4 regions of the Priestia aryabhattai genome follow, and region 1 is predicted to be linked to each of the others. Evidence: riboswitches for the same ligand, from Rfam matches in the RefSeq annotation. Region 1 holds a riboswitch; each other region holds the start of a gene.
The links. A riboswitch is a leader RNA that binds a small molecule or an ion and turns the genes downstream of it on or off. The one in region 1 is predicted to bind S-adenosylmethionine.
Positions count from the first base shown of each region.

Region 2: another riboswitch for S-adenosylmethionine. It lies ahead of M3225_RS22845 (phosphoadenylyl-sulfate reductase); the one in region 1 lies ahead of mtnW (2,3-diketo-5-methylthiopentyl-1-phosphate enolase).
Region 3: another riboswitch for S-adenosylmethionine. It lies ahead of M3225_RS01025 (sulfite oxidase-like oxidoreductase); the one in region 1 lies ahead of mtnW (2,3-diketo-5-methylthiopentyl-1-phosphate enolase).
Region 4: another riboswitch for S-adenosylmethionine. It lies ahead of M3225_RS20595 (Na+/H+ antiporter NhaC family protein); the one in region 1 lies ahead of mtnW (2,3-diketo-5-methylthiopentyl-1-phosphate enolase).

Region 1 covers NZ_JAMBOQ010000003.1:498,825-506,436, forward strand. The annotation lists gene M3225_RS15620 (carbon-nitrogen family hydrolase) at 1-348, opposite strand, end outside; gene M3225_RS15625 (pyridoxal phosphate-dependent aminotransferase) at 461-1,633, shown strand; SAM riboswitch class I at 1,763-1,869, shown strand; gene mtnW (2,3-diketo-5-methylthiopentyl-1-phosphate enolase) at 1,950-3,194, shown strand; gene M3225_RS15635 (2-hydroxy-3-keto-5-methylthiopentenyl-1-phosphate phosphatase) at 3,191-3,856, shown strand; gene M3225_RS15640 (methylthioribulose 1-phosphate dehydratase) at 3,853-4,491, shown strand; gene M3225_RS15645 (1,2-dihydroxy-3-keto-5-methylthiopentene dioxygenase) at 4,507-5,022, shown strand; gene M3225_RS15650 (sugar ABC transporter substrate-binding protein) at 5,146-6,222, shown strand; gene M3225_RS15655 (sugar ABC transporter ATP-binding protein) at 6,239-7,612, shown strand, end outside.
Region 2 covers NZ_JAMBOQ010000005.1:356,199-363,810, forward strand. The annotation lists gene M3225_RS22825 (YugN-like family protein) at 1-180, shown strand, start outside; gene M3225_RS22830 (potassium channel family protein) at 190-978, opposite strand; gene M3225_RS22835 (VOC family protein) at 1,045-1,428, opposite strand; gene cdaS (sporulation-specific diadenylate cyclase CdaS) at 1,526-2,152, opposite strand; SAM riboswitch class I at 2,466-2,568, shown strand; gene M3225_RS22845 (phosphoadenylyl-sulfate reductase) at 2,822-3,535, shown strand; gene M3225_RS22850 (inorganic phosphate transporter) at 3,555-4,634, shown strand; gene sat (sulfate adenylyltransferase) at 4,687-5,838, shown strand; gene cysC (adenylyl-sulfate kinase) at 5,851-6,450, shown strand; gene cobA (uroporphyrinogen-III C-methyltransferase) at 6,542-7,321, shown strand; gene M3225_RS22870 (sirohydrochlorin chelatase) at 7,335-7,612, shown strand, end outside.
Region 3 covers NZ_JAMBOQ010000001.1:199,882-207,493, forward strand. The annotation lists gene M3225_RS01000 (hypothetical protein) at 1-85, opposite strand, end outside; gene M3225_RS01005 (WGxxGxxG family protein) at 454-705, opposite strand; gene M3225_RS01010 (molybdopterin molybdotransferase MoeA) at 1,143-2,408, opposite strand; gene moaC (cyclic pyranopterin monophosphate synthase MoaC) at 2,523-3,011, shown strand; gene M3225_RS01020 (MogA/MoaB family molybdenum cofactor biosynthesis protein) at 3,024-3,536, shown strand; gene M3225_RS01025 (sulfite oxidase-like oxidoreductase) at 3,570-4,232, opposite strand; SAM riboswitch class I at 4,309-4,415, opposite strand; gene M3225_RS01030 (hypothetical protein) at 4,561-4,929, opposite strand; gene M3225_RS01035 (YjgB family protein) at 5,362-5,940, shown strand; gene M3225_RS01040 (GNAT family N-acetyltransferase) at 5,968-6,603, opposite strand; gene M3225_RS01045 (hypothetical protein) at 6,572-6,814, opposite strand; gene M3225_RS01050 (cyclase family protein) at 6,811-7,326, opposite strand; gene M3225_RS01055 (2-methylaconitate cis-trans isomerase PrpF family protein) at 7,578-7,612, opposite strand, start outside.
Region 4 covers NZ_JAMBOQ010000004.1:390,406-398,017, forward strand. The annotation lists gene M3225_RS20575 (Ger(x)C family spore germination protein) at 1-444, shown strand, start outside; gene M3225_RS20580 (YtoQ family protein) at 601-1,041, opposite strand; gene M3225_RS20585 (ABC transporter ATP-binding protein) at 1,220-2,131, shown strand; gene M3225_RS20590 (ABC transporter permease) at 2,124-2,891, shown strand; SAM riboswitch class I at 2,993-3,099, shown strand; gene M3225_RS20595 (Na+/H+ antiporter NhaC family protein) at 3,184-4,494, shown strand; gene M3225_RS29670 (hypothetical protein) at 4,534-4,662, opposite strand; gene M3225_RS20600 (LacI family DNA-binding transcriptional regulator) at 4,787-5,746, shown strand; gene M3225_RS20605 (transcriptional regulator SplA domain-containing protein) at 5,832-6,080, shown strand; gene splB (spore photoproduct lyase) at 6,193-7,221, shown strand; gene M3225_RS20615 (hypothetical protein) at 7,373-7,612, shown strand, end outside.

The sequences.
Region 1 (7,612 bases):
AAATAAGTGCAGTTTACTGTATTGTGATACTTCACGACCTTTTCGGTCAAAAATATACATCGTATTCGTGACGCCTTGTTCTGTTTTTTTCGCGATCGAACCTGCAACAATGTTTACTTCGTTCGTTTTAGCAAACTGAGAGATTAATTGCTTGGCTTGCTGTCCTTCATCATCTGCAATTTCGTCTAGCCGCGTCAAGTCATAAGCTGTATCCCATAGCTCAGGAAGTACAAGGATGTCAGGGTTTTCTTTCAGGGCTTCTGTCATTTTTTGTTCGATATATTTTCGGTTTTTAGTTGGGTTTCCAAATGCAATATCAAGCTGCAAACACGTAATTTTTACACTCACTTTATCATCCATCCTTTTTGTAGTAGTTGAAAAAAATGACTTTACAAGTTGAGTATTACAATATATTATTTGTGACTAGAATTTCAAGAATTTTTTGAGAAGGTGTGCGATGATGAAACAATTTGAGCAATCGGAACTATTAAAAAGTTTACCAAAACAATTTTTTGCATCACTTGTAGGCAAGGTAGGAAAAGTAATGGCCCAGGGGCACGATGTTATTAACTTAGGGCAGGGCAACCCTGATCAGCCTACTCCTTCACATATTGTAGAAACACTTCAAAATGCAAGTGCTAATCCTATGCATCATAAATATTCTCCATTTCGCGGACACCATTTTTTAAAAGAGGCCGTTGCGACTTTTTATAAGCGAGAATACGGGGTTGATGTGGATCCTGAAAAAGAAGTAGCTATTTTGTTTGGCGGGAAAGCTGGACTTGTTGAAATTCCACAGTGCTTATTAAACCCTGGAGATACGGTGCTGGTCCCCGATCCGGGATATCCTGATTACTGGTCTGGAGTAGAGCTTGCAAAAGCCAACATGGAAGTGATGCCGCTCACGGCTGAAAATCATTTTCTACCGGTATACGAGGAGATAAGTGAAAGTGCTAAAGAACAGGCAAAGCTCATGTTTTTAAACTATCCGAATAATCCTACTGGTGCAGTGGCAACGGCAGAATTTTTTGAAGACACCGTGGCGTTTGCTGCCGAGCACGATATTTGTGTGGTACACGACTTTGCCTACGGAGCAATTGGATTTGATGGTAAAAAGCCAATCAGCTTTTTACAGACTCCTGGTGCAAAAGAGACGGGAATTGAAATTTATACTCTTTCTAAAACGTATAACATGGCGGGATGGCGAGTTGGATTTGCTGTAGGAAATGAAAGTGTAGTAGAAGCTATTAATCTTCTTCAAGATCATATGTATGTCAGTCTCTTTGGGGCGGTTCAAGAGGCAGCCGCCGCAGCTCTGTTGGAATCTCAACAATGCGTGAACGATTTAGTTAAGCGCTATGAATCTAGACGCAATATTTTTATCCAAGGGCTTCGAGAAATTGGTTGGGATGTTACATCTCCAGCGGGCTCCTTTTTTGCATGGCTAAAAGTTCCTGGAGGATATACTTCTGAACAGTTTTCAGATTTACTTCTTGAAAAAGCTCACGTTGTAGTGGCGCCTGGAGTAGGCTTTGGAACATATGGTGAAGGCTATGTGCGCGTAGGACTGCTGACGGATGAAGAGCGCATGAGAGAAGCTGTATCTCGAATAAAAAAATTAAATTTATTTTAAAAACGCATTGACAATCCTTTTTGAGTTGGCTTAATATGTAAGAAGTTAACGAGATTAATAACCGATAAATCCTAGCGGTATTTTTATTTAGTATATAATCTACAAATTCAATTTAAATAAATAGCAACTTTCTTATTAAGAGTAGGTGGAGGGACTAGCCCGATGAAGCCCGGCAACCGACTTAACGCATGTTAAGCACGGTGCTAATTCTTGCAGCAACAGCTGAGAGATAAGAAGAGCAACGAAAACCTCTTCTTAATCACAGAAGAGGTTTTTTTTATTAACGATATTAAACAGCAAGGGAGTTTTTAGCATAATGAGCGAAATCGTTGCAAGCTACTTACTACATGATAATAAAGGGAATTTTCATAAAAAAGCGGAAGGAATCGCCTTAGGACTAACCGTCGGTTCATGGACAGATCTGCCGCTTTTAGATCAACAGCAGCTTCAAAAACATAAAGGGCGCGTCGCGTCAGTAACTGAGCTTCAAGATTGCGAGCGTGTAAACGGATATTTAGGTGGAGAAATTAAGCAGGCTATTGTCAAAATTGCTTATCCAACTGCCAACTTTTCAAGAGATTTACCGGCTATTTTAGTTACGGTTTTCGGAAAACTATCACTTGATGGAAAAGTGAAATTATTAGACTTGGATTTCCCTGCCGAATTATTAGCTGAATTCCCAGGACCGCGCTTTGGAATAGAAGGTATACGAGAGAAACTAGGCGTTTATGACCGTCCGCTTGTGATGAGTATTTTTAAAGGCGTGATTGGAAGAGACATGACGTACTTAACAACTCAGCTGCGTGAGCAAGCGCTTGGTGGAGTGGATTTGGTTAAAGACGACGAGATTTTGTTTGATAGTGAACGAACACCTTTTGAAGCACGCGTCACAGAAGGGAAAAAAGTACTGAATGAGGTATACGAAAAAACCGGACACCGCACGCTGTATGCTGTTAATTTAACGGGACGAACGTTTGAATTAAAAGAAAAAGCGAGAAAAGCAGCTGAACTAGGAGCCGATGCTCTTTTATTCAACGTATTTGCTTACGGGTTAGATGTACTGCAGGCACTTCGAGAAGATGATGAAATTAACTTGCCGATTATGGCTCACCCAGCTGTTAGCGGAGCGCTTACGCCATCAGAGTTTTACGGTTTTTCAAATTCATTATTGCTTGGAAAACTATTGCGTTTAGCCGGAGCAGATTTTTCACTGTTTCCATCACCATATGGAAGCGTAGCTCTTTCTCTTGAAGATACGACTGGCATTGCCTACGAATTAACGCGTCCTGTGTACAAATACAAGCAGTCTTTCCCCGTTCCTTCAGCAGGAATTCATCCTGGAATGGTACCGCAGCTTATGAAAGACTTTGGCATCGACAGCATTATCAATGCAGGAGGCGGAGTTCACGGCCACCCAGACGGAGCAATTGGAGGAGGAAAAGCATTTCGAGCGGCGATAGATGCAGTACTCTCTGATCAAACATTAGCTGAAAAAGCGGAGGAATCAAAAGAATTGCAAAAAGCTTTGCAACTATGGGGAACAGTAGAGGTGAAAGCATGACATCGTTAAAAATCTTTTGTGACTTTGATGGGACGATCACAAATAGTGATAACATTATTGCCATCATGAAACAATTTGCTCCTCCGGAGTGGGAGAGTATTAAAGACGACGTGTTGGCACAGCGCGTCTCCATTCAAGAAGGAGTAGGGCAGATGTTTGCCTTGCTCCCCGTGGAATTAAAAGAAGATATTATTTCTTATATTTTAGAGACGTCTGCTATTCGAGATGGATTTGATGACTTTATTGCGTATACAAAAGAGCATCATATTCCGCTTTATATTGTAAGCGGAGGAATTGACTTTTTTGTAAAACCGCTTTTAGGAAATCGAGTTGCAGAGGAAATGCTTTACTGTAACGGATCTGATTTTTCTGGTGAGTATATTTCCATTACGTGGCCTCATACATGTGATAAACAGTGTACAAATGACTGCGGCTGCTGTAAGCCAACTATTATTCGCCATCTTGCAGATGAAAGAGATCATACGGTTGTCATTGGCGATTCGATTACGGATTTGCAGGCTGCCAAATTAGCTGATACGGTCATTGCACGTGACTTTTTAATTGAAAAGTGTGAAGAGCTATCTCTACCGTATCGCCCTTTTTCTACTTTTTATGATGTGATTCATCATTTACAAGAATTAACAGAAGAGGTGAAAGCATGAGTATCATGGCTCAGCAAAGATTGCATGAGCTTGCAGATATAAAAGATGAGTTAGCAGAGCGCGATTGGTTCTTCGGTACAAGTGGAAACTTAGCGATTAAAGTGGACCAAAATCCGACAACTTTCTTTGTATCAGCAAGTGGAAAAGACAAAAGAAAACGTACAAATGAAGATTTTTTATTAGTTGATCAATACGGAAAGCCTGCAGAAGAAACGCATTTAAAGCCTTCTGCTGAAACGCTTTTACACGTTAAGATTTACGAGTTAACGAGCGCTGGGTGCAGTCTTCATGTACATACAATCGACAACAACGTAATCTCTGAATTGTACGGAGATGAAGGGGTTATTTCGTTCAAAGATCAAGAAATTATTAAGGCGCTAGGTATTTGGGAAGAAGATGCGGAAATTACTGTTCCGATTATTCCGAATTACGCAGATATTCCGACACTAGCAGAAGAGTTTTCTCACCATATAAAAGGCGATCAAGGCGCGATTTTGATTCGTAACCATGGAATTACGGTATGGGGGAAAAATGCATTTGAAACAAAAAAAGCGCTAGAAGCCTATGAATTTCTATTTAGCTATCATGTCAAATTACTGTCACTTAAAGGCATTAAGCCAAAATTGCATTTATAAAAGGAGGAAACAACAATGGCGCAAATTCGCTTACATGTAAACAATAAAAGAATTGAAACTCAAGAGGAAGTATCAGCTTTTCTAGCAAACAATGAAGTTATTTATGAAAACTGGGATATTACAAAACTTCCAGAAAATCTTCGTGAAAAATATGATTTAACTGATGAAGAAAAAACAGAAATTTTAAACGCTTTTGGTGAGGATATTAAAGATATTTCTGAACGCCGCGGTTATAAAGCTCAAGATGTTATCTCATTATCGGAATCTACACCAAATATTGATGAATTGTTAAAAAACTTTCAGCGCAAGCATATTCATACAGATGACGAAGTTCGCTTTATTGTAAGCGGTCATGGAATCTTTGTTATTCAAGGAAAAGACGGCGAATTTTTTGATGTTGAATTAGAGCCGGGTGATTTAATTTCAGTACCAGAAAACATTCTTCATTACTTTACACTAATGGAAGATCGTAAAGTAGTCGCTGTCCGAATTTTCGTGACAACTGAAGGATGGGTACCTATTTACGCATAAGGATTACTTGTAAAGCATAGGTCATCATCACCCCCGCTTTTACATCTAAAAGCGGGGTATTCTTTGGATTATTATAAAACTAACTATTTTTATGTGAATAATAAGTTTAATAGGAGGAACACCATGAAAAAGGGTAAAAAAATGCTATGGCCACTTACTTTGCTCGTGCTTCTAGTCTTTGCGCTGGCTGCTTGCACGAAAGAACAGCCAAGTCTAAACGAGAAAGCACAGGCAGCTCCAGCGCAACAAGCAGCTTCTACTAAGCCTGTACAGCAAGAAGGAAAAAAGATTACGAAAGATACAAAAATTGCTCTTATTTCTGAATTTACTTCAGGCACTCACGCTGCTCAGTACATAACAGGTGTGACAAAAGCGGCTAAAAAAGCAGGAATACAGCTATCCGTTTCTGATTCAAACAATGATCAATCTAAAATGGCTGCTTATTTAGACACGGCTATTAACCAAAATGTTGACGGTATTATGATTGACCACGGCCGGGCTGAAACCCTTGAACCTGGCGTGAAGCGCGCGATTGCAAAAGGAATTCCAGTTATTGCAACAGACGTAGAATTAAAAGTAGACGGTGTTACAACCATCGATCAAGACGATTATATGCTTGCGCTGCAGGGTCTGAAACAAATGATGCAGGACATCAATGGAAAAGGAAACATTGTATATGCGTTTGTTGGAGGCTTTGCACCGATGGAAAAGCGCGATAGCATTTATAAAATTATGATGAATCGCTATCCAGATGTAAAACAAATTGCTACGTTTGGAAGTGCAACGGACAACACCTCACTGGACACACAAAATAAAATGGCTGCTGTGTTGAAGCAGTATCCGAATAAAGGAGACATTGCGGCCGTTTGGGCACCTTGGGACGAATTTGCAAAAGGAGTAACAAGAGCGATTAAAGAAGCAGGACGAGATGAGATTAAAGTATACGGAGTAGACTTATCTGATGAAGATCTGCAAATGATGCAGGCAAAAAACAGCCCGTGGAAAGCGTCAGCTGCTGTAAATCCAGCTTCAGTAGGAGAAAAGCAAGTTGACCTGCTTCTTAAAAAGATTTCAGGTCAAGAGATCCCTCGTTATTATTCATTTGATCCGGTTTTAGTAAAACAAACAGATTTGCCTAATCAAACGATTAATATGGATCAGCTTAGTCAGTACGTAGAAGAATGGGGTAAAAAAGAATAGAAGTGGAGGGACAGATATGACGAACGAGCTTTCAATGAAGAACATTACAAAAAACTTTGGTTCTTTTCAAGCGCTGAACAAAGTTGATTTTACTGTTCAAAAAGGGGAAATCCATGCTTTATTGGGAGCCAATGGTGCCGGTAAAAGTACATTGATGAAAATATTGTGCGGAGCTTACGACGAATACGAAGGAAAGATCTACAAAAACGGAGGGGGAATCTCCATTTCTTCTCCTAAAGAAGCTAAGAGCCACGGCATCGTCATTGTACACCAAGAAGTCGATGTAGCGCTGATTCCTTCGCTATCAGTAGCTGAAAACATTGTGTTAGACGTGCAGGCTTCTAAGAAAAGTAAGACATTTGTAAACTGGAAATCTATTTATAAAAAAGCGGAAGAAGCTCTTTCTTTACTTGGTTCTTCTCTATCCGTTAGAAAAAATGTCGTTGATCTAACTCTATCAGAAAAACAGCAGGTGCTTATTGCACGTGCAATTGTACAGAATGTTGACTATTTAATTTTGGATGAACCAACCGCACCTCTTAGTGTGGAAGAGACGAAACAATTGTTTTCTGTGATGAGAGAGCTGAAGAAAAGTGGAGTAGGCATTATTTATATTTCACATCGTCTTCAAGAAGTGGTTGATATTTGCGATCGCTTAACGGTTTTAAAAGACGGACGCTATGTAGCTACAAAAGAAACTTCACATACATCGATTGAAGATGTGATTACGCTCATGTTAGGAACGTCTTCTGTAAAAAAGTGGTTCAAAAAATCAGTAGGAATTGGAAACGAACTTTTACATGTGGAAGCATTATCTCTTCCAGGGCGCCTTTCTAATATCTCTTTTCATGTAAAAGAAGGAGAAGTAGTAGGTATTGCTGGGCTTGTGGGAGCAGGGAAAACCGAGCTGTGCCGAAGTCTATTTGGGTTAGAGCAATATGTGAGCGGAAGTGTTCGGTTAAAAGGCAAGAAACTAAAGTTGAATAAGCAGCCGTATTATTATATTGCACAAGGTCTTTCTCTTGTTCCTGAAGAACGAAGAAAAGAAGGAATTTTTGTCCATGAATCGATTGCAGATAACTTAGTTTTGCCAAGTCTGTCCCGCTTTACAAATTATTCGTTTCTAAAGCGAGGAAAGATCAAAGAAAAAGCGCAGAAAACTACTGGGCAAGTTGGCGTAAAGGCTCATTCTATGGCGCAGTCAGTTGGAACGTTAAGCGGTGGAAATCAGCAGAAAGTAGCAATCGGAAAATGGCTTGTTACGGACTCTAGCGTGCTGTTATTCGATGAACCAACTAAAGGGGTTGATGTCGGCTCCAAGCGAGAGATATTCGACTTAATTACAAATCTTGTGTCACAGCAAAAAGGAGTTGTTTATGCAACCTGTGAA
Region 2 (7,612 bases), on a different contig from region 1:
CCATTTTTACTTTCACATAAATATCAAATTGGCCTAGATGACAATGTTCACAATGGAAATGTGAGTGCTTCATTTAATCAATTTGCAGAACCCCAAGACGCAGACGGTTCATTTCGAGAAAAGTATATCAGTTTAGGAGAAGAGCTGATCAGAGAGGCAGAAGAGGCGCTGCTTCAGTAATTGAAGGAACTATTCTTTTTTTAAACTCTCTAATTTCTTCACAAAAATATGTTCATACATGACCTGACTGATTAACTCGTTTGTTTTAATCATTTCATTTACACCCAAATTTTGCGCATTTTGAATATGCTTTTTTGTTAACAATTCAACGATGCTGTAAATAGAAGGGTTCACTCCTTGCAGAGCGACTAGCGTAACAATAGTGTTCATATCTGCATATTCTTCTGCCTTATGCTGATCCGCTGTAATCAGCACTTTTTTTGCGTACCGAGCGTTGGCAAGCTCTAATACTTCATAGTGAGAAGGACTTCCTTTAATAAAATGAACGCGATCACAAATCATGGGGTTTTTAGTCAGAGATTCGTCAATAAGAACAATTTCTTCTTTATGAAATGCGTCGCGATAAGATTCTAATACTAGCTTGGCGCGCTCGTTCCACCCGACAACGATGAAGTGGTCTTTTCCATAGAATTTTAAATTTCCTTCTAAATAAGCGCTCTCAGTGGAAACAGCAATTTTAGAAAGCGTGACAAAATAAGTAGTAATGAAGCCCGTTCCGATCAGGACTAAAATAATTGCAGCTAATCTTCCAATCGTAGTGGTTGGAGCGAAATCACCGTACCCTATAGTAGAGATTGTAATAATAACCCACCAAATTCCTTCAAACACATTTCCAAACGTTTGCGGCTCTAGGAAATGTATAAGCGTGCCAAAAAGTAGAACAAGGCAGCCGATAATAAAAAGAAGCCGCACTAAAATAGAACGACGAAAAAGTCGAAATAATAGCCATTCCATCATAAAAAACCTCCAGTGATTAGTCATAGCCACAGTATGACCATTTTTCATTGAAGGTATAAGATATCTTTATCTTTTTACTTCGTAATATTCAATCCATTCTTTGTCTGGACCATAGAAAAATAAGTATCTTGCTCCATTTGGCAAAGTTACAATGTTTTCTTCCACAAATGAAACGCCTGCTGATTTTAAACGCTCAAACTCCTCTTCAATTCCGTCTACTGCCAGCGCAAAATGATGAACTTTACCTTCGTTAGGTAAGCTTGAGTTATACCCTTGAATTAACTCTACGATTACATTGCCTTCTAAACCTAGAAAAGCTAGTTTCAAAGACGGATCGGTATGTGGTAGTGTTTCGATGAGCTCTAATCCCACTTTTTGTGTATAAAACTCAATAGATTCTTCTATATCCTTTACTTGAACGCCTACATGTTCAAATTTTAAAATTGCCATATGCATCACCCGTATCTATAGTATGTAAAAACTATGAAATATATTAAAGAGAAAGGATATAGAAGTCAAGATAGGGCTGCTTATCAGGAAAGGGCTCTTAAATCATATTTTTGCTGGAGTGAATAGGGTAGAGGCTTCCATCAAGAGCAAACGAAATTTTACCTGTTTCTTCAGATACAACTAAAATTAATGCATCCGATTTTTCCGACATTCCAATGGCTGCACGGTGACGTGTTCCTAATTTTTTGTTCCTTGAAATAATAGACGAGAGAGGTAAAACATTAGCAGCTGAAATAAGCTGATTGTTTCTAATTAGGACGGCTCCGTCATGTAAGGGTGTCCCTGGATAGAACAGCGTCTCAACTAGCGTAGCGCTGACAGGAGCTTGAATAGGCATTCCTTTTTGAATAAGAGGGTCTACATTTTGTTCCCGTTCAATGACAATTAAAGCGCCGTGACGTTTCTCAGAAAGGTTATGAATAGCTAAGGACAGAGCAGCATATTCAAATGTATAAGGCGATAAGTAATGACGCAAGTAATAAGAGGCGGCCGTAGCTTGAACATCTTGAAATAACCTTCTCATCTCCTCAAAATCACATAGGATACAATGATCACTCGTGTCTAAATGTTTAATTAAATTAGAGGCTTCAGTTGAAATCTGCTGTAAATATGTTCGCACGTTATTTTTAATTGTATCGTCTAATTGAAAGGGTGGTCTCTCCATCTTATACAGCTCCTATCTGTCAGTGTTATCTGTAATGTGTGCTAATGGGGGTGAATTATCCGTAAAGCTTACAAATCCCTTATTAATTTTATAGAGAGATTTATTTTGTGTTTTATTTAGCAAGAGAATATAAAAAGTTGGAGAAAAAAGAAAGCGTTTCATAAACTGATATGTTCACATTTGGGTTAAATTTACATATGTTGTTTTAAATAAAAGTATAGATATTTCTGTGAATTTAAAGTATAGTTTTCTTATCGGATATATGATTTTTAATGTTGACAAATATTCTAAATATGCTAAAATTTTTAAAAAATGCTTATCAAGAGTGGTGGAGGGATCTGGCCCGCTGAACCCCGGCAACCTGCTTAGCAAGGTGCTAATTCCAGCAAAGTGTGTATCATTTTGAAAGATAAGGTGAAAATTTATTGCCTACCCAGTCTTTCAATATGGAAGACTTTTTATTTTGATATAGCGCAAGCAATAATTTAAGGAGGGACACCAATGACTGTAACCCCGACTTAAAACAAATCTTTGAACACGTCGAAGCAAAGTAAGAATTAAATAGTTTCGCTGACTAGACACACTAGAGGCGGTTTTATCCAATTCTAGTGGGTAAAACCGTCTTTTTTTATTGGATAACGCGGATAACTAAGAATTGGAGTGAAGAAAATGGCAGATTTATATACGTACGAAAACTGGAGCGATACATTTCCAGAGTTCGACAGTGAAGATGAAACAAAAGGAGCCCTTTCAGCATTGCAGTGGGCGTATGATACCTACGGAGATTCAATTATCTATGCATCAAGCTTTGGGATCGAAGGAATCGTGTTAATTGATTTAATTTCAAAAGTGAAAAAAGATGCTGAAATTGTCTTTTTAGATACAGGCGTTCATTTTAAAGAAACATATGAAGTGATTGATGCAATTAAAGAACGCTTCCCTGATTTACGTATTCATATGAAAAAACCGGATTTAACTCTTGCAGAACAAGCTGAAAAACATGGAGATGAGCTTTGGAAGAGTCAGCCTAACCTATGCTGTCAAATTCGAAAAATCATCCCATTAAGAGAATCTCTTGCTCCTTATGATGCGTGGATTTCTGGTTTGAGACGCGAGCAGTCTGAGTCTCGTGCCAACACGAATTATTTTAATAAAGATGAGAAATTCAAGAAAGTTAAAGTTTGTCCGTTAATTCATTGGTCTTGGAAGGAAATTTGGCGCTATGTGTATAAGCATGATTTGCCATATAACAAACTTCATGATCAAGGCTACCCAAGTATCGGCTGTGAGCCTTGTACCGCACCTGCCTACAATGTAGACGATTTACGTTCAGGAAGATGGGCAGGTACGCAAAAAGTTGAGTGCGGATTACACGAATCTTAAATACGAAAGAGCTGAATAAATGATGCTTTTATATGTTGCCTTTATCATTGCACTTTTTTTTGCAATGAATATTGGGGCAAGCGGTGCAGCAGCTGCTATGGGCGTTTCATACGGCTCCGGTGCGATTAAAAAGCGAAGAGTGGCCCTGTTCATCTGTGCTATAGGTATTGTGCTTGGAGCCATTACCGGAGGCGGTGAGGTGGTGAAAACCATCAGTTCAGGTATCATACCTGAAAAATTACTGTCAGTAGAGTTAGTTATTATCATTCTGGCTGCTGCAACGCTGTCACTCTTTTTCGCGAATTTGATTGGTATCCCTCTATCAACAAGTGAAGTAACAGTTGGCTCAGTTGTTGGAGTAGGAGTAGCTTATCAATCTTTGTATGTGGAAAAACTTTTAGTTGTCATGTCTTTTTGGATTATTGTTCCGCTAGTTTCATTTGTGATTGCTTTTTTGATTGGAAAAGTGATAAAGCGCAGAGCGCATAAAAAAGAAGCAGAGGGAAAGTGGAAAAGAGTTTTAACGATTTTAGTTATAGTGACGGGATTCTTTGAAGCTTTCTCAGCTGGAATGAACAACGTGGCAAATGCTGTCGGTCCTCTAGTAGGAGCTGGATTAATGGATGCTAAAACGGGTGTTGTATCAGGAGGGTTGGCGGTCGCGCTCGGAGCTCTTTTACTAGGCGGCCGAGTTATTGAAACAAACGGAAAAAAAATTACTCGCTATTCTGTAGGAGAAGGGTGTATTATCTCAGGTACTGGTGCTTCTCTTGTCACAGTCGCTTCATTGTTTGGTTTACCAGTACCTCTTACACAGGTTACTACGTCTTCTATTATTGGAATAGGCGCAGCGAAAACGGGATTTACGAAAGAACAGCGCGAAGTGGTTATTCAAATGTTGAAGGTTTGGGTGGTATCGCCTGTATTTTCACTCGTAATCTCATATGTTCTTGTGAAATTAGTACTTGAAAGCGACTTATATTCATTTATGGTGCTAGCTAGCGGATGTATTGCCACAGCAGGTATTCTAAGCTTAGCTAGAACGACTAGAAGAAAAAGAGCAAGCTTGCAGTCGGAAAAAGAAAAAATGACTGCTTAATTCAAGTGCTTTTTATTATATTGTGTTAATTATTTAAGGAGGATTTTACAAAATGACAACAATTCAAGCACACGGTGGAGAATTAATTAATTTATATCAACCAACATATGACTACACTTCACTAACAAAAGAAATCGAAGTAGATAACATGGCTCTAAGTGACTTAGAACTAATTGGAATTGGTGCTTACAGCCCAATTACAGGGTTTTTAGGAGAAAAAGATTATCAATCAGTTGTTGAAAATATGCGTCTAGCAGATGGAACAGTATGGAGTATTCCTATCACTCTTCCTGTAACAGAAGAGCAAGCTAAAGAATTAAACATTGGCGACAAAGTAAAACTTGTTCAAAACGGCGTAACGTATGGTGTTTTAGAAGTTTCTGAAGTATATACGCCAAATAAAGAAAAGGAAGCAGAAAACGTGTACCGCACAGCAGAACTTGCTCATCCTGGCGTGAAAAAAATGATGGAACGCCCAAATGTATACGTAGCAGGTCCAATCGTACTTGTAGAACGTACACCTAAAACGCGTTTTGAAAAGTATTACCTAGATCCAACTGAAACAAGAGCAGCATTTGAAGAACGCGGTTGGAAAACGGTTGTTGGATTCCAAACTCGTAATCCTGTTCACCGTGCGCACGAATATATTCAAAAAACGGCATTAGAAATTGTAGACGGCCTGTTCTTAAATCCTCTTGTAGGAGAAACAAAGTCAGACGACATCCCAGCAGATATCCGTATGGAAAGTTATGAAGTACTTTTAGAGAACTATTATCCTAGCGATCGTGTAGCTTTAGCAGTTTTCCCTGCTGCGATGCGCTATGCTGGACCTAGAGAAGCTATTTTCCATGCAATGGTTCGAAAAAACTTTGGATGCACGCATTTCATTGTAGGCCGTGACCACGCTGGTGTTGGTGACTACTATGGAACATATGATGCACAAAAAATCTTCAGTAACTTTACAGCAGATGAATTAGGAATTACACCTTTATTCTTTGAACACAGCTTCTACTGCAAGAAGTGTGAAGCGATGGCATCAACGAAAACATGCCCTCACAGCAAGGAAGATCATATGATTCTATCTGGAACAAAGGTACGTGAAATGCTTCGTAACGGAGAAGTGCCACCAAGCACATTCAGTCGTAAAGAAGTAATTGAAGTGTTAATTAAAGGATTAGCAAAACAAAAAGTATCTTCAAAATAAGGAGCGGTTGAAGTGAGCAAATCAACAAACATTACGTGGCATGATGCTGGAATTACAAAAGAGGAAAGACGCGAGCAAAATAATCATCACAGTTTTGTATTATGGTTTACAGGTCTTTCGGGTTCAGGTAAATCTACCGTAGCAAACGCAGTGGCAAAAGCGCTTTTTGATAAAAATATTCGCAACTATGTATTAGATGGTGACAATGTTCGTTTCGGCTTAAATAAGAATCTAGGGTTTTCTGCTGAAGATCGTACAGAAAATATTCGCCGTATCGGTGAGGTTTCTAAGCTATTTGTAGACAGCGGTCAAGTGGTACTAACAGCATTTATTTCTCCATTCCAAGAGGATCGCGCTCAAGTGCGTGAGATCTTAGAGGGGAATGAATTTTTGGAAGTATACGTGGAGTGTCCGTTAGAAGAATGTGAAAAAAGAGATCCAAAAGGCCTTTACAAAAAAGCAAGAAGTGGAGAAATCCGTGATTTTACAGGAATTGATTCTCCGTATGAGTCACCGGCTAACCCTGAATTAACAATTAATACAAGCACACAGTCTGTAGAAGAATGTGTACAAACTGTTATTGAATATTTAGCTAACCGAAAATTTATCTAAATGACAGCGGACTTTGTCCGCTGTTCTAATTCAAATTAAAATGTGGGAGCACTGCGGAGACGTGGAAATGATGGAAGGGTGAAAGGCATTCATGGGGAAAGTATATCTAGTCGGTGCAGGACCAGGAGATCCAGATTTAATTACATTAAAAGGGTTGAAAGCAATTCAGCAAGCAGATGTTATCTTATATGATCGTTTAGTGAATAAGGACCTGCTGGAGTATGCTAAAAGTGATGCAGATATCATTTACTGCGGAAAGCTTCCGAACTACCATACTCTCAAGCAAGAAACAATCAACAACTTTTTAGTGAAATTCGCTAAAAAAGGAAAAATTGTAACGCGCTTAAAAGGCGGAGATCCATTTGTATTCGGACGCGGAGGGGAAGAAGCAGAAGCTCTCGTGCAACAGGGCATTTCATTTGAAATTGTTCCAGGAATTACATCAGGTATCGCAGCCGCTGCTTATGCAGGAATCCCTGTCACTCACCGGGAATACAGCGCAAGCTTTGCTTTTGTAGCAGGCCATCGTAAAGACAGTGAGCATGATGCAATCAAATGGGATAGCCTAGCCAAAGGTGTAGATACTCTTGCAATTTATATGGGGGTGCGGAACTTACCGTACATTTGCCAACAGTTAATGAAACATGGAAAAACTTCAGCTACGCCAATTGCATTGATTCACTGGGGAACATGTGCGGACCAGCGCACTGTAACTGGAACTCTTGGTACAATTGTTGATATTGTTAAAGAAAAACAAATTGAAAATCCAAGTATGATTATCGTTGGTGAAGTTGTAAATTTTCATGACCGATTAAATTGGTTTGAGAAGACTGGACAGCATTACTATTCGTATGCACAAGAAGCTTACTAAAGAGGTTGATTATATGGATGCAGTTTTATATGTTTGCCATGGCAGCCGCGTAAAAGAAGGCGCTGATCAGGCAGTTGCTTTTATTGAAAGATGTAAAAAAAATCTAGATGTACCGATTCAAGAAGTTTGTTTCCTAGAACTAGCTTCCCCTACTATTGAACAAGGATTTGAAGCATGTATTGAACAAGGTGCTACTCGTATTGCAATTGTGCCTCTTCTGTTATTAACAGCTGCGCATGCAAAGCATGATATACCCGAAGAAATACACCAAGTGTATGAACGTTATCCACA
Region 3 (7,612 bases), on a different contig from region 1:
ATGTTAGGTTAACATTTACTTCCTCCCCTGGCGAAAGTTCAAAAATAGGGGTCTCTTTTAATAAATAGATATCTCTAATTGCCACTTATTTCACCCCTCTACTTGTACTGTTGCTTTCACCCTATAGGTTCCAGAGATTATATCTCCAAATTAATACAAGCCGGCTGCATTTGTTTTTGTGATGTCTATAATTTGTTCAGTTCCATTTGAAACAGAATACAATGCAACAATAGCGTTATTAATCGGTGAATTGTTACTACTATATTTAATATAAAAGAATAAAATAAAAGGACTAGAACCAACTATTAAAGAATTCCTTAAATTTCTATACCACAATTTAAAACCTTCTTAGAGAAAAAACTCCTGAACAAGTATCAGGAGTTTTTTTTTATAATTTGCATTCCCTTGCCTTTGAATGTTGAGTCGATAATCTCTACTCATACAAAATAGATATTAACGAACTTTCTCTTCACGATCATCTCTTCTTTTAAGACCAAAAAGACCAGCTAGTCCTAATAATCCAAGCAATTCCCAAGGTGAATCATTGTCATCATCCACATCAGTTGCTGTAGTGACATTTCGAGTATTTACGTCATCATTATAATTTGTTCTATCTACGTTATTATTTTCAGCATTAACAGGTAAGATGAAAGTCATCATAGCTAAAGCCAACGTACATAATAAAACAGACCATTTTTTCTGCATACTTTCCCCTCCTTTCCTTTCGTTAATAGATAAAGTTCCCAAGGTTATTAGTTACTATTCGTTAAGTAGATATATCTTTTAAAACTACTCACTAATACCCAAAATAAAGAAGCCTTTAAAATTAGTATGAATATATTTCTTATCTATTAAGCAAACTACCCAAGATGCAATGAAGCATCACTCATGAAACCTAATTACGTCATAGAAAAAACTACCTTCTCCCTAACTCTAAGGTAGTTTTTTCTATTTTTGGACTGTATATGATTTATAGTTAACATAATCACTCTTTCCGGAACACATCATAAAAGCGAGCCCTTAATACACAAGGACTCGTTCGCCTACTCATTTTCTCATTTATACACAACTGTATACATTGTTGACCTACCAGCATTTTGATTACTATTCAGACTAGAACTCTTGCATAAAAAATAGCTATTTTATACCCAAAGCGAGCTCGTGCCTTCTTTTTCAAGATGCAGCACGTTTACTTCTATTCCTTCATCATACCCATGCTCTCCTCCTGGAAGAACAATCAAGGCATTCGCAGCAGCTAGAGACGAAATAGCGCCTGACTTGTCCATGCCAACCGGCGTCACGGCAAGCTTTCCTCCTTCGTCTGAAATCTCTCCTCGCACCATTCGCGTAAATGCATTAGGCTCTTTGAAACGGCCGTTTAATACCGCTTTTGTTTTATGTAAATGAGGCAGAGGTGAATGTAAAAAGCTGCGAACAATCGGACGAACAAACAGTTCAAACCCAACATAGCAAGCAGATGGGTTTCCTGATAACCCAAACAGCAGCTGTCCATTTCGTTCTGCGACTGTTGTGACGCTTCCCGGTCGCATCGCAATTTTGTTAAACAGCACATTCGCGCCAAGCTTTTCATAAATAGCAGGTAAATAATCATAGTCCCCAACGGATACGCCGCCGGTTGTCAGTAAAATATCCACTTCTTCAAGCGCTTTTTCTACCGCTTCATAGCAGCGGTCAAAGTCATCTTCAAGTTTGCCTAAATATTTTGGAACCCCGCCGCTTCTTACGATTTGCGCGAGTGCCATATAAGAGTTACTATTGCGGATCTTCCCTGGTTCTAACGGTTCATTTACATCAAGCAGTTCGCTTCCCGTTGTTAACACCCCAACAACCGGTTGTTTGACCACAGCTACATCCGCATAGCCAAACGTAGCTAAAAAAGCTGTGACGCCCGGATTGATGCGCGTTCCTTTTGAAACCAGCACGTCTCCTTTTTTCGTTTCTTCTCCTTTTAACGCAATGTGTGCCCACTTTGAAGCCGGCCGGCTTAACGCCATATACGTCTTGCCTTCTTTTTTATACGACGTTGTTACTTCAAGCATCACAACCGCATCACACGAAGCAGGCACTTGAGCTCCTGTCATAATGCGCACCGCTTGAAACGGCTTTACTTCTTCTTCATAGACAGAACCGGCACCAATTTCACCTACCACTTCGAACTCCACAGGATGTTCACTTGATACTTCTATGCAGTCTTGTGCTCGAACCGCAAAGCCGTCATAAAGCGATTTATTAAAATGAGGCACGTTTTGATCAGCAATAATATCTTCTCCTAAATAGCGCCCGTAGCTTTCGGTGATCGATACGCGTTCGATGCTGCCTTTTCTTTTATATGTCATAACTTTTTCAATTGCTTCAGGAATTGAAATAGGTGTTCTGCTTTCTAACATAGATTCTTCACTTCCTTTATGTCTGTTCACTTTTTGCGCTATGGTGTAAAATCATAGCATATCTCACTATTTCTATCATACAACAAAATTTACTGAAAAAGGATGAAAATACCGATGTCTTCTTTTACACATTTTAATGATCAAGGCCGTGCCAATATGGTCGATATTAGCGAAAAATCTATCACTCGCCGCGTTGCAACAGCTCGTTCAAGCATACTTGTTAACAAAGAAATTCACGAAGCCATTGTAGAACATAAAATCGGAAAAGGCGACGTCCTTGCTGTCGCACAAGTAGCGGGAATCATGGCTGCAAAGCGCACGTCTGACATTATTCCGATGTGTCACCCTCTTTTATTAAAAGGCGTTAACCTTTCATTTGACTGGGACACAAGCAATGATCAATACCGTTTATTAATAGAAGCAACTGTTAAAACAGAAGGCTCAACGGGCGTTGAAATGGAAGCTTTAACCGCCGCTTCTGCCTGTGCATTAACTGTCTATGATATGTGCAAAGCCATTGATAAAGGGATGATTATCGGCGAAACGTATTTACTTGAAAAATCAGGCGGCAAAAACGGTGACTATAAGCGCACGGAAGCTTAAAGGAGGGACGAAATGAGCGTACACGAACATAAATCCAAAGCAACTCAGCCCGTTCGCTGTAAAGTCATTACGGTATCAGATACACGCACAACAGAAACTGATAAAAGCGGCACGCTGATGATTGAACTTCTAAAAGAACATGACATGCAAGTAGCTTCATACGAAATTGTAAAAGACGACCAAACGTCGATTCAACAAGCCATACTTGCCGGATGCAGTGATGACAGCATTGACGTTGTCCTCACAAACGGCGGGACGGGCATCACAAAACGAGACGTCACGATTGAAGCCGTTCAAGCGCTGATTCATAAAGAAATCGTTGGATTTGGCGAACTGTTTCGCATGCTGAGCTACACTGAAGACATTGGCAGCGCAGCAATTATGAGCCGAGCAATTGCCGGAACGATTAACGAAAAAGCCGTTTTTTCTACACCGGGATCAAGCGGTGCTGTTCGTCTAGCCATGACCAAACTGATTTTGCCCGAACTTCGTCACGTTGTGTGGGAATTAAACCGCCAGCGTTAACAAAATGCCTATGCACACGCATAGGCATTTTCATTAATCATAGTCTTTATGTACCCACTCATCTTCTGGAATGCCTAAATCTTCTCCAGAAAAACGCTCTTCTTTAAACGGATCTCCTCTAAGATGAAAGCCGTTTTGCTCCCAAAAGCCAGGATGGTTTTCATCAATAGCTTCAAAGCCTCGAAGCCATTTAACACTTTTCCAAAAGTACAAATGCGGAACAATCAATCTTAACGGATACCCATGCTTAGCCGTAAGCGGCTCTCCGTTAAAGGAATGAGCTAGAAGAATATCGTCTCTGAGTAAATCTTTCACCTCAATGTTTGACGTATAATCATTGTCTCCGTGCAGCATGATGTATTTACTTTTTAACTCCACGCCAATTGCTTTTAAAAAATCTGTAAACAACACGCCCGTAAATTCATTATCAAACCTTGTCCATCTCGTCACGCAGTGAATATCACATTTTACCGTCGTTTGCGGCATGTCCAATATATCTTGATATGAAAGGGTCACTTCCTTGTTTACTAATCCGAATACTCGAAGCGTCCACTCCTCTAAGTTATACTCCGGCACGTCGCCTTCATGTAAAATGGGAAAGCGCTCCGTCACTACTTGCCCCGGAGGCACTCGTCCTTCATACTTTGGATCGATTTCCGGTGTTTTCATTCGTTTAATACGGTCTGCTTTGTTCAAATGTATCACCTCGTTGTTTTTTCTACATAAAAAGCCCTTCCTTAAACAGATAAGGAAGAGCTTCGTTTCAGCTTCTTCCTTATCTCTAAGAGCAATACGCTCTTAAGGATTTGGCACCATTCTGTCATAAACAGCGGTTGCCGGGTTTCACAGGGCCAGTCCCTCCACCTCTCTTGATAAGGAAACGAATTGTATTTGTTTTATGCAATAAAGTCAGTATTAAGCTTTTTGTCATAATTGTCAATATTATTTTTCTTTTTCACATAAAAAACTTTAAAAGCAGATAGGATTATAAGGTTTTTTTCTATCAAAACACAAGTCAAGGCTTTTATTCTTTTCCTTCAATCATGGTATACTTCCTAGCAAAGCGCTTATAGTAGCTTTGCTGATTCTCTTGTACATTGTTAAAAACAAGTCGATTATGATCAATATCTTTTTCTTTTAGCACATAGCCTTTTTCATTCATCAGCTTAATATATCCATCTAAATGACCTTTTTTCACCATATAGTGAAGGGCATCATCTCGATCCGTAGTCTTTGCTAAATCTTGACTTCCCACTTCTAATTTATCTACGGCTTTCGCTGTTTGAATAGGACGGTAGTCTCCAAACACCTTCTCCCAATTTAATAGCAGCAGCGCGCCGGAGACTATTATGGATGCTCCAGCGGCGATAGTTAGTACAAATCGTTTTGACACTTCTTTCTCTCCTTTACATTCTTTTTCTTCTATTTAATACAACAGCTTGCCCCAAACTTGTTTTTACACCAAGTCCTAGATACACAGCTACAATATATTTTATATTTTTAACAAATACTTGAGTTATTGTATCATACTTACATTTTTCATTTACTTTTTTATAAAAAATTAGAATCCTCCCTATATTACGTTTTTTACATAATAAAGGAATATAAACCAATCTTTTCACCTATGATAAATGAATCGTTTTTTACTTTTTACTTCGCCTGACGTTTACATTCTAAAAGGCGTGTTAAAGTATATATATATCAGTTACCAACTCAACTAAGACTCCTTGACTATTCCCCCAAGGGTTTACCTAAGCGTCTGCTACCTACCTGCTCTTTAGGTAGGTCGGAGTTGCTAAATCGATATATATAGGAGGAAAAGATTATGAAAATGAAACAACGATTATCAAAATTAGCAGCTACTGCAACCATTACAGGAATTGCTGCGTTTGGATTTGCTCCTGTTGCTCAGTTTGATACACCAGCACATGCAGCTACATCCCAAGAAACAAGCAGTCAAACAGCTGTAAAAAACATTAATGAAATTTATAATGCGGCGGTGCAAGGAGAAGTGCCACGCTTAACAGCAGACTTAAAAATTGGTAAAAGCCTGCGTCAAGATGTTCGAGATCAGTTCGGTCCTCCGCCTGAAGGTTCATCAAACAACTTTGACTACTATCATGCGGAAATGGGCCACCCTGGATATGCATTTGGATATGACCAAAATAACGTAATTAACGAAATCCGCTATTTTGGTACAAATGTAGAGCGCCAAACAAATTTAGGATCCATTACGCAAGCTAACTTAAAGAAAGAATTAGGTCAGCCGAACTTTACAAGTAAAGTAAAAGGTGATGGTACTACTCAAACGAAGTACACGTATCATGCCGGCGCCTATGATCTTGAATTTATTTTTGATGATGCAAAAACGTTAAATCACGTAAACTTAGTTGCAAAACCTTAAGTAATAGAAAAAGTAGCAGACAGTCTGCTACTTTTTTTCATGAAATAAAACTAGTGCTGAATCAGCTACGTGTTCATAGCCAATATCCATGTAAATCTTATTAGACGTAGGGTTTGTAATGTCTGTGTATAAGCTTGTTGTTTGAAAAACGCTGTCTAGCATGAGCTGAGAAAGCATAGACACACAGCTTGATGCATAGCCTTTTTTACGTTCTTCCCGAGGCGTATACACAAAGTTAATCGTGATGTTATGCGCTGTTGGACGCGCGGCATTGGCTATGGATAGGTACTTTCCGCTCACTTCCCATAGAAATAACTGTCCTGCTTCAATAAAAGTTTCTCCTGTTTTGGCAGCTTGCTCTTTTGATACAGGCTCTCCAATAATATCCATAAACCTCCAAATCCACTCCATTACTAGCGAAAGGTGCTCCAACCTTGCTTTTACTAGAACTCCGTCAGTGTCTGCTGTTTTTTTCACTTTGTCTAGCCGATAAATGCGCTGATCGATTTTTAAAGAAACTTCTTGATTTTTTAGAGCTGCTAGTTGTTGAGAAAGATATAAAACCGTTTGTCTTTCTCCAACCAAACCGGGTATTTCGATTTCTTGTAATAGCTTCGCCACTTCGTTCAGTTCACAATCCGTTAGCTGTTGGATTTGAGACAAAATGATTTGCTGAGGGGTGCGTTTGCAGCAAAACAAACGCAGCACGGCTGCTATCTTTTAAAATAACGCCCATAAAATTCGGTTTGCTGCTTTCATTTAAGCTGTGTAAAATGCCCAGCGCTAAGTTATGAAGAACTTCATTTTTTATTAAAAGCGGCTCTACTTCCTTTTTAAACTCCTGCACTTCTCTGTATCTACGTAACTGCATCATTTTCTTTCTACCTCCGCAAATGCTCTTACTGGAAACGTTCCGGCTCCTTTTATTTTAGGAGGCACCGCGTAAAATAAAAATGGCTCCGTTAGTTGATCTAAGTGACATAAGTGACATAAGTGTTCAGCAATCACAATGTCCGATCCTAACAGCAGCGTATGAGCTGGCCTTGCTTTTCCTTTTGTATCGTCAATATTCATCGAATCAACTCCAACAAGAGCGGGCTGTTGAGATACTAAATAAGCTGCGGCACTTTCTGTTAAGTACGGATGATTTTCTAAATAATCGTCTGTATTCCAGTAGCAATCCCATCCGGTATGAATTAATACCGCTTTTCCTTTTACGTCTATATGTTGAAAATGAGATTCATCAATAGCCGTTAAAGTCGGATCGATCGACACAACGATCCCTTCTAGCCCGGCTGTTTTATCAATAGCCGTTTGAGCTAAATCCGCTCCGTCTTTATATCTGTGAAACGCCACGTCAATATACGTACCGGTATTTGTGATCATTTCAATTTTACCGATTTGAAATTCAGTGCCTGGTTCATAAAGCTTCTTAGACTCTTCTCGGCTTAAATAATCGCAAATAATTGGGCTGGCAAGCCTTTATGCGTCATAACTCCATCTTCAATTACGTGGCTTAGATCGATATACGTTCTCTTTTTCATACCTTCACCTACTTTTTAAATATTCAGTAAAAATAGTCTAACACAAAAAACCTCTTCCTAGTTTCCTAGAAAGAGGTTTTTTAAAGAACATTATTAACTTGATAAACACACATCGTACGTATGCTTTG
Region 4 (7,612 bases), on a different contig from region 1:
ACAGGAAAAGGGAAAGGAGGGCTAGTGAAAACCTTTGATAAAAAGACCAGTCAGCTGATCGTATATGAAATAGAATCTATGAAAAGTCATATTGAACCTCATGTTAGAGGAAATAATATCTCTTTTGATGTACATATTGAATCAGAGGGACGGCTGTCTGAAAATTGGGTGGTCTCCGGAAACCCTTTAAAAAACCAATTTTTACAGAAGGCGCAAAAAACTTCAGAAAAAAAAGTGAAGCATCTCGTAAGAAACACAGTAGAAAAAATGCAAAAAGAATATAAAGTCGATGTGGCCGGATTCGGAAATCAATTGAGAATTAAGAGGCCTAGGGTATGGATGAGGGTCAAAGACAATTGGGATCAAACGTTTAGTGAAGTACCGATTAACTATGATGTGAAATTAATAATTAAAGATTATGGAACGTCAGGATCAAAAAAGTGAGTATCTAAGTTTAGCTTTGCTTGTTTTGATCTCAGAAATAAAAAAGCCCAAAGGATAACCTTAGAGCTGGCTAAAAAATATTCCCCCTATATTCAGTACGAAACTTCGAGGAGAAATGGTAAATAAGAGCTGTCCAGAACCGGCAGCTCTTATTTGTTATTCAAAAATATAAGCAAGCGCTTGAAGAGCCTGTTCCGGCGTTTCGACTACAACTTGCGCTTTGTTTGACAGTTCTTTAAGCGGGTGGTGCAGTTTTTCAGGGCGAACCAAAATTAGCGGTTTATCTAATGAAATGGCTGTCGCAGCATCCATTGCGCTGTTCCACTGCTTGTATTTTTCGCCAAATAAAGCAATGACCACATCAGATTTTTTCAGCAGCACCTGCGTACGTAAATTATTAATTTGGGAAGCAGCTTCATCTTTTAAAACAGCGTTAGGCTGTTTTCCTAAAATTTCTTCTCCAATGTTGTCGGAGCGGTCATGGTCTGCCATCGGACCAACAAACGTAAGGGGAAGGTTTAATTGCTCCGCTTGGTTTTTAATTTCGTCTCGCCAGTTATCGTGAATTTGCCCGGCAAGGTATACAGTTAAGTTCATTATGTAAAAGTCCTCCTCTAACTGATAGTTAATATTTGTTTTATTTTATCAAATGTAAGCGGATAATACGAATGATTTGAATGGGGTGCTTTACCAAAAAATAAGGTTATGGTAGACAAATAGATAAAAAAGAGAAACAATAGAAGGCGTATTGCTAATTAAAGAAAGGATGTACATGATGACAGAAACAGTGCTACAAGTAGATCATGTCAGTAAAGTAATTGGGAAGAAAACCATTTTGCATGATGTATCCTTATCCGTTAAGCGCGGTGAGATTTTTGGGTTGCTTGGTCCAAATGGTTCTGGTAAAACAACGCTAATTCGAACGGTAGTAGGGCTGATTAAAGAAACAAAGGGAACGATTACCGTCAATGGCTTTCCTTTAAAAGAACAGTTTACATCAGCTATGAAATCAATTGGAGCGATTATTGAAAACCCTGAGTTTTATGATTATCTGACGGGCTATCAAAATTTAAAACACTTTGCTAATATGCATGAAGGGATCACATCAGAACGTTTGGATGAAGTGATTGCTTTAGTAAAGCTTGAAAACAGCATTCATGCAAAAGTGAAGACGTATTCTCTTGGAATGAGACAGCGTTTAGGAGTAGCTCAAGCTATTTTACATAAGCCTGCATTGCTTTTACTAGACGAACCAACAAATGGTCTAGACCCAGCGGGAATGAGAGAATTTCGTACATATTTACAAACGCTTTGCACAGAAGAAGGAATTTCAATCTTAATCGCGAGCCACTTATTAAAAGAAGTAGAAGCATTGTGTGACCGCGTTGGTATTATTCAAGATGGTGAGTTAAAAGCAATTCAAGATCTATCTCCAAATCGTCAAGATCAAGGAATGTATGTAGAATTTGAAGTGTCTGACGCGCAAAAAGCAGTGGATCTTTTAACACAAGAATTTGAAGTGACGATGAGATCAGATATTATCGATGTAGCGATTGTAAAAGAGCAAATTCCAGCTGTGAATAGAAAATTAGTGGACAGCGACATTTTAGTCTACCGAATTACCCCTGTTTATGAGACGCTTGAAGATTCGTTTATGTCCGTTACGGAAGGAGAGCACCATGCTTAAGTTAATTCAAAATGAACATATGAAATGGTTTCACAAAAGAAGTACAAAAATCACGCTTATTACAATTGGCATTTTAACTCTTTGTATGGCTCTTTTAATGAAGAAAGTGGCAAACAGTGCAGGGACAGAAGAAAACATTTTGAACTTCCTGTCATTTAGTTCAGGTATGCTGATTCTTGTTCAATTTTTCGCTCTTGCTGTGGGGGGATCGATTGTTTCAAAAGAGTTTGAAGCAGGTACTATTAAGCTTCTTTTAATTCGCCCGGCTAGACGTTCAACGATTTTAACATCCAAGTACATAACGCTCATTTTAATTAGCTTGTATTATTTACTGAGCTATTTACTTTTTTCGTTTGTATGGGGAGCATTGTTCTTTGGATTTACCAGTCTAGAAGGAGATGCGCAGCTGCTTAAACATATTACGCTTACGTATGACAGTGCGTATATGGAAACGTTCATGATGATGACGTTCGCATTTATGCTGTCGTCTTTATTTAGAAATAGCGCGCTTGCTTCAAGTTTAGCTATCGTTGTGAGTATCGGTGCGAAAGCTGTAACCCGATTAGTATCGGAGCTAGATTTATGGTGGGGGAAATTTTTATTATTTGCCAACACGGACTTTGTGCAGTATATGGACGGAATGAAGCCGATGTTTGACGGAATGACAATTCCATTTTCAATCTTTATCTTAATAGCGCATTTTGTCTTCTTTATGGGCGTAGCATGGGTAGCGTTTTTGAAACGTGACGTAGCTAATTGATGTGAGAATTTTCGCACTATATATTTTTCTAAAATAGCATTTGACAATTAAATAAAAAGAGATTACAGTAGTGAAAGACTATTTTTAAAACAACTACAAACTTCTTATCAAGAGAGACGGAGGGACTGGCCCTATGATGTCTCGGCAACTGGCTGTACGCAGTGCGGTGCTAAATCCAGCAGACGATGTTTCGTTTGGAAGATGAGAAGGGTAATCTTATGATACAAATAAGAGACCTCTTCTTATCAATAAGAAGAGGTCTTTTTTATTACGTAAACAAGAGGTGTTAAGAATGGAACAACAAAAAGGAAACGGCTGGGCGCTGTTACCGCTGGGCGTCTTTTTAGTCCTGTTTGTCGGATCAGGAATTATAACGGGAGATTTTTATAAGCTGCCGGTATTAGTAGCTATCATCATTGCAGCCATTGTGGCGCTGGCTATGAACCGCAAAGATTCACTTAATGTAAAAGTTGAACGTTTTGCTAAAGGAGCAGGGCATCCTGATATCATTATTATGGTGCTTATTTTCATTTTAGCAGGTGCTTTTTCCGAAGTCGCTAAAGGCATGGGAGCTGTTGATTCAACGGTAAACTTAGCTCTGTCTGTGCTTCCGCAAAGCTTAGTGGTAGTCGGAATCTTTGTTATTGGCGCATTCATTTCAATTTCGATGGGAACGTCAATGGGAACAATCGCTGCGTTAGGGCCTATCGCTGTAGGAATCAGTGAGCAAGCGCATGTATCCATTACACTGGCAATTGCGGCCGTTGTTGGTGGTGCAATGTTTGGAGATAATTTATCCGTAATTTCTGATACGACCATTGCAGCAGTTCGTACGCAAAAAACAAATATGACAGATAAATTAAAAGTAAACTTTTTTATTGTACTTCCTGCAGCGATCGTTACGGTGATTTTATTGCTTGTAATGACGCTTGGCAACACGTCTTCAGTAGAAATTAAAGATTTTAGCTGGTTTAAAATCTTGCCTTATATCGGTGTGCTAGCAGCGGCAATATTTGGTGCAAACGTATTAAGCATTTTAACCGGAGGCATTGTACTAGCCGGCGTGATCGGATTAGCTGACGGAAGCTACACGCTTTCTTCTCTTGCTAAAACTGTGACAGAAGGTATTGGCGGAATGTCGGAATTAATTATTTTATCTCTTTTAATTGGCGGAATGGTTGAGCTAATTCGCTATAACGGCGGTATTAATTTCTTATTGAACTTATTAACACGGCGCATTCAAACAAAAAAAGGCGGAGAATTCAGTATCGCTGGATTAGTAAGTTTAACAAATTTAGCAACGGCTAATAACACGATTTCAATTATTACGGCAGGTCCGTTAGCGAAAGAAATCTCTGATAAGTATTCAATTGATAATCGTAAATCAGCCAGTCTGCTCGACTTGTTTTCATGCAGCGTTCAAGGGCTTATCCCTTATGGTGCACAAATGCTTCTAGCAGCAGGATTTGCCAAAGTGTCACCGATTGAGATTATTCCATTTACATTCTATCCAATGTTAACAGCGGTTTGCGGTATCATTGCAATTGTAATTGGTTTTCCTCGGTTAAATAAAAAATCAAAATCATCTAAAGAAGCTGCGTAATGCCAAACCCTTAAAAAGAATGTTCTTTTTAAGGGTTTTTTACTGTTTGAAAAAATCAGCTGGCTTTTCTTTGTCTAACTCCTTCCAAAGCGTCTCATTTTGTTTAAGTGCATAAGCCGCTCCTCCAATCTCAATTCCGCATAATAAAATGAATAATAAAATACCCATAAAATGACCTCCTTACGTAAATGAATAAAAACACGATTGTAACGGGTTTAGCTTATTGCTATTTCACTTTATAATGAGAATAAAGTATGAAACGCGTTTCAGCGCAAGAGAAAAAGGTGAAAACATGACAAATATCCGAGATATCGCAAAAAAAGCTGGTGTATCTGTTTCAACTGTATCCCGGGTGCTAAATCATCATCCGTATGTAAAAGAAGAAAAGCGCCGGCTGGTAGAAAAAGTTATTCAAGAACTTAATTATGAACAAAACATTAATGCGGTTCACTTATCAAAAGGAAAAACGAATATGATTGCCGTCGTATTACCCTTTATTAATCATCCGTATTTCAGCCTGCTTTTAGAAGGAGTGGCCTCTCAAGCGTTAGAAAAGCAGTATCAGCTTGTTATTTGTCAGACGAACTATGATTTAAAAAAAGAAGAAGAAGCGCTTCATATGCTAAAAACAAAGCAAGTTGATGGAGTGATTATTTGTTCTAGAGCAAGCAGTTGGAGCACAATTGAATATTATCAGCAGTACGGGCCGATAGCCGTGTGCGAAAACGTACAGAATCGTTCTATTCGCTCCGTATACGTCGATCATTATGCAGCTTTTCAGCAGGCGCTTATGTATTTAAAAGAAAAAGGATATAGGGATATTGGATATTGTATTGGAAGAATGACTGGTACAAATAGTCAACAGCGGCAACAAGCATACAAAGAATATGTAAAAAGAATAAATCAGCCTTATCAGCCGGAATGGGTTTTTCAAGACTGTTTGAACGTGACAGATGGTGAAAAAGTGGTAAAAAAATTGGTGCAGATGAAAAATCGACCTCAGGCGCTTTTAGTCACAAACGATCAAGTGGCTATCGGAATAAAAGCTCAGTGCGAACAAGCTGGTATTTCAGTTCCTGGCGATTTAGCTATCATTGGTTTTGATAATCATCCACTTTCTTCTTATTTACAAATCACAACGATAGAACTTCCTCTTAAGGAGATGGGCGAAACGCTTTTTACATTAGTTGGAAACAAGGTGCCTCAGAAAGTTGAGCTACCTTTTCGATTTATTGAGCGTGAAAGTGTATGAATTCTTGAGGGTCTCACCACATGGTTTTACCGGATAAAATGAGCAAAAGCGGACATCATACGAGTAAAGGAAGAAGAAAAGGATGATGATCGTGGAGAAAAAAGAATATCAAGTGGGAGATCAAGTATTTGTTATTTACCGAAATCCTCATACGGCAAACGTTGCTAATATTAATCAAGCTGAAATTGTGGAACATCCTGAAAATAAAGATGAAAAAGCGCTGTTTTTACATGAGTCTTATCATTTGTTAGCTGAAGATGATGCCGTGTATTCAACGTATGAAGAAGCCGAAAAAATGTATAACAAGATATTTGATTATGAACAATATGATTGACGCAAGGCTCTCCTACACGGAGAGTCTTTTTTGGTCTGAAAAATAATTACCAAGGATATAGTCTTTTTATTTTTCAAACGCTATTAGTATAAGAAAAAAGGAAGTGTACATGATGATAAAACCTTTTGTACCTCAGTTAGTATACATTGAGCCAGGGGCAATGGAGTATCCGCTTGGTGTTCAATTAAAAGAAAAGTTTGAGAAGATGGGAATTGAGATTCGTCAAACAACTTCTCATAATCAAGTACGTAATATACCGGGAAAAAACGATTTACAAAAATACCGCAACGCTAAATCGACTTTAGTGGTTGGCGTGCGTAAAACGTTAAAATTTGATACATCTAAACCGTCAGCGGAATATGCAATACCGTTTGCAACAGGATGTATGGGGCACTGTCACTATTGTTATTTGCAAACAACAATGGGAAGCAAACCGTATATTCGCACATACGTGAATGTTGAAGAAATATTAGATCAAGCAGAACAATATATGCAGGAAAGAGCCCCTCAAATAACGCGTTTTGAAGCGGCTTGTACATCTGATATCGTAGGAATTGATCATTTAACGCATTCATTAAAGCGCGCTATTGAATATTTTGGGGAAAGTGAACTAGGTCAACTGCGCTTTGTGACTAAATTTCATCACGTGGATCATTTGTTGTATGCTAAGCATAATGGCCGCACGCGCTTTCGCTTTAGTATAAATGCCGATTATGTTATTAAAAACTTTGAACCTGGTACATCTCCTCTTGATTATCGGATTGAAGCTGCTAATAAAGTCGCAAAAGCTGGATATCCACTTGGCTTTATTGTTGCTCCTATTTATATTCATGAAGGATGGCAGGAGGGATATCGTCAATTATTTGAAAAGCTTGATGCTTCTATACCTGAGGAGTCAAGAGATGATATTACATTTGAAATGATTCAACATCGCTTTACCAAGCCAGCCAAACGGGTGATCGAAAAAAACTATCCCAAAACGAAGCTTGAGATGAATGAAGAAGAGCGCCGCTACAAATGGGGGCGTTACGGAATTGGAAAGTATGTATACGCGAAAGATGAAGAACAAGAATTAAGAGAGACATTGGAATATTACATTGATCAATATTTTCCGAATGCGAAAATCGAGTATTTTACGTGATTATTCTACAGTAATTGAAAAGTTATTTTGATACGTTAGCCAAAATAGCTTTTCAATTTTTAATGTGAAAAATAAATTGCTTGCTAATAAGTTGAAAAAAGAGGTTATTTTTATCTCTTGTCGTATTACATACATAAGGGAGGTGACTGAGATGTTAAAAAACGAAGAGTTTGTGCTAACAAAAGAGTTAACAAAAGAACAGCAAGAAGCTGCACGAAATTTTATTCACGTATTGTTCAATGCAGATTTATCTGAATTTTGGAACATATTATGTGATATCGATAAGTCTCGTATTTACGGCTTGTATGAAGCAAACCATTATTATGATTCAGATATTGAACTACATGGATTTGTACAAGAAATAAGAGATAACGTAAGAGCTGTTTATGCG